3 regions of the Streptomyces camelliae genome follow, and region 3 is predicted to be linked to each of the others. Evidence: riboswitches for the same ligand, from Rfam matches in the RefSeq annotation. Region 3 holds a riboswitch; each other region holds the start of a gene.
The links. A riboswitch is a leader RNA that binds a small molecule or an ion and turns the genes downstream of it on or off. The one in region 3 is predicted to bind cobalamin.
Positions count from the first base shown of each region.

Region 1: linked by a shared signal. The riboswitch ahead of O1G22_RS14475 (ribonucleoside-diphosphate reductase subunit alpha) and the one ahead of O1G22_RS32320 (cobalamin biosynthesis protein) in region 3 are both predicted to bind cobalamin.
Region 2: linked by a shared signal. The riboswitch ahead of nicT (Nickel transporter NicT) and the one ahead of O1G22_RS32320 (cobalamin biosynthesis protein) in region 3 are both predicted to bind cobalamin.

Region 1 is NZ_CP115300.1:3,216,224-3,220,296, forward strand. Features, by position in the region: gene mctP (monocarboxylate uptake permease MctP) at 1-1,051, shown strand, start outside; cobalamin riboswitch at 1,203-1,327, shown strand; gene O1G22_RS14475 (ribonucleoside-diphosphate reductase subunit alpha) at 1,454-3,826, shown strand; gene O1G22_RS14480 (ribonucleotide-diphosphate reductase subunit beta) at 3,826-4,073, shown strand, end outside.
Region 2 is NZ_CP115300.1:1,738,747-1,742,819, reverse strand. Features, by position in the region: gene O1G22_RS08110 (class I SAM-dependent methyltransferase) at 1-343, shown strand, start outside; gene O1G22_RS08105 (hypothetical protein) at 488-661, shown strand; gene nicT (Nickel transporter NicT) at 909-2,018, opposite strand; cobalamin riboswitch at 2,046-2,236, opposite strand; gene O1G22_RS08095 (ArsR/SmtB family transcription factor) at 2,317-2,703, shown strand; partial or broken gene O1G22_RS08090 (heavy metal translocating P-type ATPase) at 2,774-3,134, shown strand; gene O1G22_RS08085 (M55 family metallopeptidase) at 3,196-4,029, shown strand; gene O1G22_RS08080 (M20/M25/M40 family metallo-hydrolase) at 4,022-4,073, shown strand, end outside.
Region 3 is NZ_CP115300.1:7,060,310-7,064,382, forward strand. Features, by position in the region: gene O1G22_RS32315 (cobyric acid synthase) at 1-1,322, opposite strand, end outside; gene O1G22_RS32320 (cobalamin biosynthesis protein) at 1,319-2,272, opposite strand; cobalamin riboswitch at 2,372-2,513, opposite strand; gene O1G22_RS32325 (hypothetical protein) at 2,634-2,861, opposite strand; gene O1G22_RS32330 (inorganic phosphate transporter) at 2,893-4,073, opposite strand, start outside.

The sequences.
Region 1 (4,073 bases), 3.8 Mb from region 3:
CGGTCTGCGCGCGCCCGCCCTGATCGCGTTCGTCAAGGACGCCCTGATCTACATCGTCATCGCGGTGGCGATCATCTACATCCCGATCAAGCTGGGCGGCTTCGACGACATCTTCGCCAAGGCCGCGCACGCGTTCAGCCAGGTCAACCCGGCGACGGGCAAGCCGCGCGGCGCGCTCGCGCCCCCGGAGGCGGGCCAGTGGACGTACGCCACGCTGGCACTGGGCTCCGCCCTCGCGCTGTTCATGTACCCACACTCGATCACCGCGACCCTGTCGTCCAAGAGCCGTGACGTGATCCGCCGCAACACCACGATCCTGCCGCTGTACTCCCTCATGCTCGGCCTGCTGGCCCTGCTGGGCTTCATGGCGATCGCGGCCGGAGTGAAGGTCAAGAACGGGCAGCTGGCGATCCCTCAGCTGTTCGAGGACATGTTCCCGTCCTGGTTCGCGGGCGTGGCCTTCGCGGCCATCGGCATCGGCGCGCTGGTCCCGGCGGCCATCATGTCGATCGCGGCGGCGAACCTCTTCACCCGCAACATCTACCGGGACTTCATCAATCCGGACGCCACGCCGAAGCAGGAGGCCCAGGTCTCCAAGTTCGTGTCGCTCCTGGTGAAGGTCGGCGCCCTGGTCTTCGTCCTCACCATGGACAAGACGGTCGCCATCAACTTCCAGCTCCTGGGCGGCATCTGGATCCTGCAGACCTTCCCGGCCCTGGTCGGCGGCCTGTTCACCCGCTGGTTCCACCGCTGGGCCCTGCTCGCCGGCTGGGCGGTCGGCATGATCTACGGCACGTTCGCCGCGTACGGGGTCGCCTCCCCGGCCCAGAAGCACTTCGGCGGCTCGGCGAAGGAGATCCCGGGCATCGGTGAGATCGGCTACATCGGCTTCACCGCGTTCGTGCTCAACGTGGCGGTCACGGTGGTCCTCACCCTCGTCCTGAGGGCCCTGAAGGCCCCCGAGGGCCTGGATGAGACCAGGCCGGAGGACTACACGGCGGACGCGGGCGACCCGGGCGTCCAGACCGAACTGGCCGGCGCCGCACACTGAAGCGCCACAGCCGATCCGCAGCGGGCCGCCGAGGGACGAACCCACGGCGGCCCGTTGACGTACGAACGGCGGCCCGTTGACATACCAACGCGCGGACTGTTGACGTGTGACACAACATCTGGGGGTGCCACGACAGCCCGGCACTAGATGTATGCTCATCCTCGCTGTCGCCGCAGGGGAATCCGGTGCGAATCCGGAACTGTCCCGCAACGGTGTACTTGTGCGCATCCGCACACAGGAGTCAGTCCGAGGACCTGCCGGCAGCACGCGCCCGGCCGTCCGGCCCGGGTGCCTTCCGACGTCCGGGCCTCGTGGAATGGGCCGGTGGACGCGACGCGTGCGCGCTCGTGGCTGCCCCCTGCCCTCCGCAAGGCCCCCGTGCCGAGCGAGGGAGAGCCCCACGTGACCATCGCGCCAGCAGATCCGGCTTCAGTCAGCGGCCTGCACACCGAGGACACCGACGGTCCCGGTACCGCGTTGCTGCGGACCCTGACCGAGCTGACCGCCGACCTCCCCGACGCCGACCCCGGCCGGGTCGCCGCCGCCGCGCTGCGCGGCCGGTCCGCCCGGGCCGACGAGGCGGAGTTGCGCGAACTGGCCACCGAGGCCGCCGCCGGGCTCATCTCCGAGGACCCCGCCTACTCGAAACTGGCCGCCCGGCTGCTGACCCTCTCCATCCGCGCCGAGGCCGCCTCGCAGGGCGTGACCTCCTTCACCGAGTCCGTCGCCGTCGGCCACCGCGAGGGCCTCATCGCCGACCGCACCGCCGAGTTCGCGCGGCTGCACGCGGCCCGCCTCGACGCGCTGGTCGACCCGAACGCCGACGACCGCTTCGGCTACTTCGGCCTGCGCACCCTGCACAGCCGTTACCTCCTTCGGCACCCGATCACCCGCAAGGTCATCGAGACGCCCCAGCACTTCATGCTCCGGGTCGCCGCCGGTCTCGCCGAGGACGACAGCGACCGCTCGGTCGACGAAGTCGCCGCGCTCTACGGGCTCATGAGCCGCCTCGACTACCTGCCCTCCTCCCCCACGCTCTTCAACTCCGGTACGCGGCACCCCCAGATGTCGTCCTGCTACCTCCTCGACTCCCCGCTCGACGAGCTGGACTCCATCTACGACCGCTACCACCAGGTGGCCCGGCTCTCGAAGCACGCCGGCGGTATCGGGCTGTCGTACTCCCGGATCCGCAGCCGGGGTTCGCTGATCCGCGGCACCAACGGGCACTCCAACGGCATCGTGCCGTTCCTGAAGACCCTGGACGCCTCGGTGGCCGCGGTGAACCAGGGCGGCCGGCGCAAGGGTGCCGCGGCCGTCTACCTGGAGACCTGGCACTCCGACATCGAGGAGTTCCTGGAGCTGCGGGACAACACCGGTGAGGACGCCCGCCGTACGCACAACCTGAACCTGGCGCACTGGATCCCGGACGAGTTCATGCGCCGGGTCAACGCCGACGAGCAGTGGTCCCTCTTCTCCCCCGCCGACGTGCCGGAGCTGGTGGACCTGTGGGGCGCGGAGTTCGACGCCGCCTACCGCAAGGCCGAGCAGGCGGGCCTCGCGAAGAAGACCATCCCGGCCCGTGAGCTGTACGGCCGCATGATGCGCACGCTCGCGCAGACCGGCAACGGCTGGATGACCTTCAAGGACGCGGCCAACCGCACCGCCAACCAGACCGCCCTGCCCGGGCACGTGGTCCACTCCTCCAACCTCTGCACGGAGATCCTGGAGGTCACGGACGACGGCGAGACGGCGGTCTGCAACCTGGGGTCCGTGAACCTCGGCGCGTTCGTGAGCGACGGGGACCTCGACTGGCAGCGGCTGGACGAGACCGTCCGCACCGCCGTCACCTTCCTCGACCGGGTCGTGGACATCAACTTCTACCCGACCGAGCAGGCGGGACGGTCGAACGCCAAGTGGCGTCCCGTCGGCCTCGGTGCGATGGGGCTGCAGGACGTCTTCTTCAAGCTGCGCCTGCCCTTCGACTCCGCCGAGGCCAAGGCCCTGTCCACACGGATCGCCGAGCGGATCATGCTCGCCGCGTACGAGGCCTCCGCCGACCTCGCCGAGCGCAGCGGCCCGCTGCCGGCCTGGGAGAAGACCCGTACCGCCCAGGGTGTGCTGCACCCGGACCACTACGACGTCGAGCTGACCTGGCCGGAGCGCTGGGACGCGCTGCGGGGGCGGATCGCCGGCACCGGCCTGCGCAACTCGCTGCTCCTCGCGATCGCGCCGACGGCCACCATCGCCTCCATCGCCGGTGTGTACGAGTGCATCGAGCCGCAGGTGTCGAACCTGTTCAAGCGCGAGACGCTGTCCGGTGAGTTCCTCCAGGTCAACTCGTACCTGGTGCAGGACCTGAAGGACCTCGGCGTGTGGGACGCGCGCACCCGTGAGGCGCTGCGGGACAGCAACGGCTCGGTGCAGGGCTTCGCGTGGATCCCCGAGGAGGTGCGGGCGCTGTACCGCACGGCGTGGGAGATCCCGCAGCGCGGTCTGATCGACATGGCGGCGGCCCGCACCCCGTTCCTGGACCAGGCGCAGTCGCTCAACCTCTTCATGGAGACGCCGACCATCGGCAAGCTCTCCTCGATGTACGCGTACGCCTGGAAGTCGGGCCTGAAGACGACGTACTACCTGCGCTCGCGCCCGGCGACCCGCATCGCCCGTGCCGCCCAGGCGCAGACCAAGACCCCCATCCCCGTCCAGCAGGCCGCCGACCCCGACGCCGTCGCCTGCTCCCTTGAGAACCCCGAGTCCTGCGAGGCCTGCCAGTAATGTCCCGTAACGCCAACCTGCTCGACCCGGGCTTCGAGCTGACCCTGCGCCCCATGCGCTACCCGGACTTCTACGAGCGCTACCGGGACGCGATCAAGAACACCTGGACCGTGGAGGAGGTCGACCTCCACTCGGACGTCGCCGACCTCGCGAAGCTCACGCCGGAGGAGCAGCACCTCATCGGCCGGCTGGTCGCCTTCTTCGCGACGGGTGACTCGATCGTCGCGAACAACCTGGTGCTGACGCT
Region 2 (4,073 bases), 5.3 Mb from region 3:
CCATCAGAGTGAACCGGAGGCGCGGCCCGCGGTCGCCGCCGCCGTCGCCGAGATCATCGGCGGCGCGGGACGCGCGTTCGTCGTCGAACTCACCTCCGGCTCCCGGGACGTGCTGAGGCGTGCCGCGTCCCAGCCGGGCGGGCCGGGGCCCAAGCTCCAGCGCGTCTTCCAGCACGGGCTCAAGCCCGCCGACGCCGACGACGAGGAGATCCCGAAGCTGCTCGCCGCGGCCGGCCTGAGGGTCCTCGCCGAGGGCGAGACGACCCTGCCGCAGACCGAACACCTCGCGGACGGCACCCGCATCGACCTGCCGGCCCGCTGGTTCGTCCTCGCCGGGAAGTAGCCGGACGGAAAGACCCGGCACGCGCGCGGGCCCCGCACCGTCTCAGCCGAGGGTGCGGAGGGGGCCCGAGCCTCCCGGCCGTGCGCCCGGCTCGCGGTCGTGCCTCCGCCCACGTGAGCCGGGCGGTCCCAAGGTTCTCGGTCCATGGAGAACGGGGACGAGATCGTCACCGACCGCCGTCCGAGCCTCGACCTGGCGGAGCGGCACCTGCAGCAGGTGGCCGAGCAGAGGCCGGCGCTGCTGCACGGCCGCCGGAACCTCGCCGGCAGCGGCTCGGCCGGAAGCAGGACCGCGATGTGCTGGGACCTCCCGGGCTGACGGCCATCGACCGCACGGCGGTGGCGGACCACGAGACGCGGCTGACGGCCTACGCGCGGGAGGCCCTGGCCCAGGTCCCGGGTCGCCGGCGGCTGGGCCCGGCGGCCGAGCGGACCGGCGTACCGGCCTTCACCCTGCCCGGCCACACCCCGGCCCGAGATCGCCGACCGGCTGGACGGCGACGGCCTCGCTGCTGGAGCTGCAGGCCGCCCGAGCCGGCCCGCCCGGTGGCACCGCCTCGTAGGAGTCAGCCGGTCTCTGTGGTGTGGGCGTTCCAGCGCTCCTCGACCTTGGCCAGGCGCCAGTAGGCGATGGCCATGACCCAGACGACGACGAACAGGCCGACGATGACGTAGCCGACGTTGTCCAGGTTCAGGCCCGCGATCCAGCCGGTGACGCCATCGCTCAGGCCGAGCTTGTCATGCAGGACGCCGACCAGCTCGATCGTCCCGACGAAGAAGGCGACGGCGATGGACAGACCGGTGATGGTGAGGTTGTAGAACACCTTGCGGACCGGGTTCGAGAAGGCCCACTGGTAGGCGAAGTTCATGAAGGTGCCGTCGAGGGTGTCGAACAGGCTCATGCCGGCGGCGAAGAGCAGGGGCAGGCACAGGACCGCGTACCAGGGCAGACCGGCGGCCGCGCCGTTGCCGGCCAGGGCGAGAAGCAGCACCTCGGTCGAGGTGTCGAAGCCGATCCCGAAGAGGAAGCCGAGCGGGAACATCTGGCCGGGGCGGCGGACGGACTTGGTGAGCCGGCCCAGGATGCGGTTCATGAAGCCGCGCGAGTCCAGGTGCGCCTCCAGCTCGGCCTCGTCGTACTGCCCGGCGCGCATGGCCTTGAAGACGCGGGCGATGCCGAACAGCGCCACGAGGTTGAGGGCGGCGATGAGGTAGAGGAAACCGCCGGAGACCGTGGTGCCGACGGTGCCGAGGACCTGGTGGGTCCGGGAACCGTCGTTCATCAGGGCGCCGGCGAGCTTCGCGCCTCCCGCGACCAGCGCGGCCATGACGACCACCACGCTGGAGTGCCCGAGCGCGAACCAGAAGCCCACCGACACCGGCCGTTTGCCGTCGGCCATCAGCTTGCGGGTGGTGTTGTCGATCGCGGCGATGTGGTCGGCGTCGAAGGCGTGCCGCATGCCGAGGGTGTAGGCGGTGATGCCGAGGCCGACCCCGAACGCCTTGGTGCCGACCTCATAGTGATGCGGGATCACCAGAACGAAGAGGATCCCGAAGGCCACCACATGCAGGGCGACGATCACGGCCAGCAGGCCCGCGGTTCGGACGGTGTCCTCGCGCCGCCAGCGGAAGGACGTGGTGGCGGCGGTTTCGGGCACGCCTGAGGACACGGTCATTCGGTCACGCTCCAGCACCTCGTGGATCAGCTTCGTGATGCCGTGGCCGGTCTCCTGGCTGACGGGTCGACGCGCCCGCCCCTGCCTTCCCGGCCGCGAGGCCAGTGGCAATGCGTGGGGCGGAAACTTCCCGATCACAGTGGCGAGGGCCGCTCCGGACTGAGCCCCCTGAGGGGCCGTCACCGGTCTTCCCGAACACCACGGCCCACCCACCCTAGAGTGCCGCGGTCAAGGGCTGCAAGACTGCACAACTATGCAGGTGTGATGACCGGAACGGTGCGGCTGCGATGATGAGGCCATGCATCTCGTCCCCGCGGAACGTGCCGGGCAGCGCACCATCGACGGCCACCGGGTCTGCGATGCGATCGCCGCCGTCGGCGAGCCCGAGCGCGTACGTGCCTGGGCCGATCGCTTCTCCCTGCTCTCCGACCCCGGACGCCTCTCCCTGCTGCTCGCCCTCCACGAGGCCGGCCCCATCGCCGTCTCGGACCTCGCCGTCGCCACCGGAATGCGGGACACCGCCGTCTCCCAGGCGCTCCGCCTCCTGCGCGCCGCGGGCGTCGTCGAGGGCGACAAGGAGGGCAGGATCGTGCGCTACCGGCTCGTCGACGGCCCGGTTTCCGCGCTGCTGGAACACTGCGCGTCCTCCCACGACACGGGCGCCGAGGGCTTGCCGCCCCACTAGACGCTCATGGGTCCGGGTTCGACCCGGATGCCGCATGTGGCGTGCGCCGCCTTCCCGATCCGGAACTCGGCCGGCCGGAGTCTTCGTACCCGTCGTACGGGCGCCGGCCGTGACGACACTCGGCTTGCGGCTCGGTGCCGGGGCGGATCCGCAGGCCGCTGTCACCGCGTGCGTGGCCGTGCCGGTCGTGGCGTGCCCCTGTGCGCTGGGGGTTGGCGACGCCGACCGCGTTGATGGCCGCGGCCGGACGGGGCGCGCAACTGGGCGTGCTGGTCAGCGGGCCGCAGGCGTGGGAACGGCTTCAGCACATCGACGTGGTGGTACTGGACGTGACCGGCACGCTCACCTCCGGCGACATGACCGGCGCCCGGGTCACGGCCGCGCCGGGCGGGCCGGGTGAGGAGACGGTGCTGCGGCCGGCCGGTGCGGTCTCCTGAGTTGGGATCGACGCCTCGTAGGAAGTTCCCCCGTCGGCGCGTAACGTGACGCAACATGAAGATCCTCATCAGTGCCGACATGGAGGGTGCCACCGGGGTCACGTGGCCGGCCGATGTGCTGCCGGGGACGCCGCAGTGGGAGCGGTGCCGGGCGATGTTCACCTCGGACGTGAACGCCGCCGCGGGGGGCTTCTTCGACGGCGGCGCCGATCAGGTGCTCGTCAACGAGGCCCACTGGAGCATGCGGAATCTGCTGCTGGAGCGGCTCGACGAGCGGGTCGAGATGCTCACCGGCCGGCACAAGGCGCTGTCCATGGTGGAGGGCGTGCAGTACGGGGACGTCGACGGCATCGCCTTCGTCGGCTACCACGCCGGCGCCGGCATGGAGGGCGTCCTCGCCCACACCTACCTCGCCAACCAGATCACCGGCGTGTGGCTGAACGACGCCCGCGCCAGCGAGGGTCTGCTCAACGCGCACGTCGTCGCCGAGTACGGCGTCCCCGTCGTCCTCGTCACCGGCGACGACGTGGCCTGCGAGGACGCGCTCGGGTACGCCCCCGAGGCACTGAAGGTCGCCGTCAAGGACCATGTGTCGCGGTACGCGGCGGTGTGCCGGACCCCGGCCCGCACCGCCGCCGACATCCGCGCCGCCGCGAAGGAGGCCGCCCGGCTCGCGGTGCGCCACGCACCCGTCGAGGCCGGGCCGTTCACCGTCGCCGTCGAGTTCGACGCCGAGCATCTGGCGATGGCCGCCACCGTCGTCCCCGGGGTCGCCCGCATCGGGGAGCGGAAGGTGGCGTACACCAGCGCCACCATGTACGAGGGGATCAGGACGTTCAAGGCGGTCACCACGATCGTCTCCGCCGCCGTGGAGGAGCAGTATGGCTGACCAGCACACCGACCGGCAGACCGACCTTCAGGCGCTGGACGAGG
Region 3 (4,073 bases):
TCCAGCGAGCCGTGCCAGTGGGTGCCCCAGGTCCGGCCGACCCGGCAGCCGTCGAGGAAGGCTTCTCCGCCCGTGATTTCGGCGACGCCGTGGTGGATCTCGTACCCTTCGACCCGCTCGCCGAGGGCCTCGCCGACCGGCCGGGTGAGCGTCTTCTCGCGGGCGAACCGCACCCGCACCGGCAGCACCCCGAGCCCGGGGACCGCGCCGGCGCGCGACTCGACCTCGTCCTCGATGTGCTCGCCGAGGATCTGGAAGCCGCCGCAGATGCCGAGGATCGGCCTCTGATCAGCGGCCCTGCGGACAAGGGCGTCGGCGAGGCCCCGCTCCCGCAGCCACTCCAGCGCCCGTACGGTCCCGCGCGTGCCCGGGATCACCACGAGGTCCGCGTCGGCCAGCTCCTCCGGGCGGTCCACGAACCGCACCACGACGCCCGGTTCGGCGGCCAGCGCGTCCACGTCCGTGAAGTTGGACATCAGCGGGATCGCGCACACGGCGACCCGCAGCACGTCCTCGCCGACCGGGGGAGTGACGGCCGACTCCCGGACGGTCCCGCGCAGCGAGACACTCCCCCACGCTCGGCTTCGCTCGCGCGGGGGGACCCCCATCCCGTCCTCCTCGTCGATGCCGAGCCCGTGCCGGAACGGCAGCACACCGTACGTCCCGCGCCCGGTCAGGCCCTGGAGCATCTCCAACCCCGGCTCCAGCAGCGAGACATCGCCCCTGAACTTGTTCACCAGGAACCCCGCGATCAGCTCCTGGTCCTCGGGCGAGAGCAGGGCGACGGTGCCGAAGAAGGAGGCGAAGACGCCCCCGCGGTCGATGTCCCCCACCACCAGCACGGGCAGCCGCGCGTTCCGCGCGATCCCCATGTTCACGATGTCGGTCCGGCGCAGATTGATCTCGGCCGGGCTGCCCGCCCCCTCACAGATCACCGCGTCATACGTGCCCCGCAACTCGGCCAGACAGTCCAGCACCGTGCCGAGGAGCTTCTGCTGCCGCCCGCCGTGGTAGCCGCGTGCGCTCAGCTCGCCGACCGGCTTGCCCAGCAGCACCACCTGGCTGCTCTGCTCGCCGCCCGGCTTGAGCAGCACGGGGTTCATCAGCGCGGTCGGCTCGATCCGGCACGCCTGGGCCTGCATGGCCTGCGCCCGGCCGATCTCCGCGCCCTGACGGGTCACGAAGGAGTTGAGCGACATGTTCTGCGCCTTGAACGGCGCGACCTTCACCCCCTGACGCACCAGCCACCGGCAGATCCCGGCCGTCACGACGCTCTTGCCGGCGTCGGAGGTGGTGCCGGCGACGAGGAGTCCCCCGTTCACTTCCCACGTCCCTTCAGGCTTTTGACGAGGAGGCGCGCGGCGACCGTGGTGCCGAGCGCGAGGAGGCCGACGCGGCGGGAGAGCCGTACGGCCCGGTCGATGTCGGTGACCCGGACGGCCCGGCCCATGTCCCCGTTGAGGACGGGCCGGTGCTCGACGCGGCCGCCGTAGGAGAGGGTGCCGCCGAGGCGCACGCCGAGCGCGCCCGCGAAGGAGGCCTCCACGGGCCCGGCGTTGGGGCTCGGGTGCATGCCGGCGTCGGCCTTCCAGGCGCGCAGGGCACCCCGCGGGTCGGGACCGGCAGCGGCGGCGAGTACGGCGGTCAGCCGGGCCCCCGGCCAGCCGGCCACGTCGTCGAGGCGGGCGGAGGCCCAGCCGTAGCGGCGGTGGCGAGGGGACTTGTGACCCACCATCGCGTCCAGGGTGTTGACGGCCCGGAACCCGAGCAGCCCCGGCACCCCGGCCACCGCACCCCACACCAGCGCGCCCACGACGGCGTCGGAGGTGTTCTCGGCGACGGACTCGACCACGGCCCGCGCGATCCCGTCGGCGTCCAGCGCCTGCGGGTCCCGGCCGCACAGATGGGGCAGCCGGGCACGGGCCGCCTCGATGTCCCCGGCCTGCAGCGCCCGCCCGATCGTGCCGGCCTCGCGGGCCAGCGAGGTGCCGCCGACGACCGCCCAGACGGCGGCGGCGGTCAGCGCGGCGGAGGCGGCGGGGGAGGGGCGTACGGCGCGCGCGGCTACCGTGCCGAGGGCGACGGCGCCGCCCGCGCACACGACGGTGTGCAGCGCGCCCCAGCCGCGGTGGTCGCGCCACAACGCGCCTTCCACGGCCGTGGCCGCCCGCCCGAACACGGCGACCGGATGCCCGCGGCGCGGATCGCCGAGGAGCAGGTCCCCGAGAAGGCCGGCGGCGGCGCCGTACGCGTAGGAGCGATCGGCACCCATGGGCTCAGCCGGCCGTGGGTACAGGAGCGGGCCTGACAGGGGTCCTTCGGCAGCCGGGCATGGCGATCGTTGTCCTCACTCAGGGTGTCCGCGCCCTGGTTCGACGGAGATTCGGCGGTGAGAGTTCCTGGCTCCCGGGGGTTCTTCCCCGGTGACAGTGGCGGGACCGCGCCGGATTCGCACCGGCTTCCTCTCCTGCCGCCGTACATGGCCTGGGCAGTCCACCACGTGTCCGGAACGGCCGTCAACTTGCCGTTGACCTGCAGGGGGAGAGTGTGCCGATCCCCACATCGCCCGGGTCCGGACATGCGGCAGGGCTCCTCTCCGGAACGAGCCGGAGAGGAGCCCTGCCGAGGTGTGGTCAGACCTTCGCCACGATCAGATACATGCCGTACGCCACCGCCGCCGCGCAGGCCGCGAAGCAGACGTAGGCGCCGGTGACGGCGAGGGCCGCGGAGTTGCCCTGGGCCGCCGCCTTCTCACGCCGCGCCAGAGCGCTCACCCCGAGGGTGAACACGGCCACCAGGCCCACCGTGACCGCGAGGCTGACGCCGAAGACGGAGCCGATGGCCGACCAGTCGATCTTCATGATGCTTCCTTCGGTAACCGGGTGGCCGGGGTCAGACGGTGGCGGCCGGCGGAGTGGCCGAGGTGGCTGCGGCCGGGGTGGCCGGGGCGACCGGTGCGGCGGCGGCCGGGGAGGCGATCGTGGCCGTCAGGTCCTCGCCGATCGTGCCCGCCGGGGGCGGGGTGACGGCGGCGATGGCGGTGGTCACCACGCCGGCCGGCTCCTCGGTCTCCTCGACGACGTTGGTGTGGTCCACGACCTCGCGGCGGGAGATCTTCCAGATCGCGGCGCTCGCGGCGACCAGGAAGACGGCGACCGCGGCGGTGCCCCAGTCACCGAGGTCCGTGACGGACTCGGCGCCCGCGCCGACCAGCGCGGCGGCCGGAAGGGTGAGGACCCAGGCGATGGCCATGCGGGTCGCGGTGGACCAGCGGACCACACCGCCCTTGCGGCCGAGGCCCGTGCCCATCACCGCGCCGGAGACGACATGCGTGGTGGAGAGGGAGAAGCCCAGGTGGGAGGAGGCCAGGATGGCGGTCGCGGCGCTGGTCTGGGCGGCGAAGCCCTGGCGCGGCTCCAGGTCCGTCAGGCCCGTGCCCATGGTGCGGATGATGCGCCAGCCGCCGATGTAGGTGCCGAGCGCGATGGCCAGGCCCGCGGAGAGGATCACCCAGGTGGGAGGGTTCGAGCCCGGGGCGAGGGAGCCGCCCGCGATCAGCGCGAGGGTGATGATGCCCATCGTCTTCTGGGCGTCGTTGGTGCCGTGGGCGAGGGAGACCAGGCCGGCGGAGGCGATCTGGCCGACGCGGTAGCCCTTGCGGGTGGCCTCGCCCTCGGCCGTGCCGCCGATGCCGTAGGACAGGCGGGTGGACAGCAGGGCCGCGACGCCGGCGACGAGCGGTGCGGCGACCGCCGGGAGGAGCACCTTGGTCACCAGCACGTCGCCGTGCACGGCGCCGAAGCCGGCGGAGGCGACCGTGGCGCCGATCAGGCCGCCCATCAGGGCGTGCGAGGAACTGGACGGCAGGCCCACCAGCCAGGTCAGCAGGTTCCAGAGGATCGCGCCGACCAGGGCGGCGAAGATGACCTCGGGACGGATCCCCTTCTCGTCGACGAGACCCTTGGAGATCGTCTTCGCGACCTCCACGGAGAGGAAGGCGCCCACCAGATTCAGGGCGGCCGACATGGCAACTGCGATCTTGGGCTTCAGGGCGCCTGTCGAGATGGTGGTGG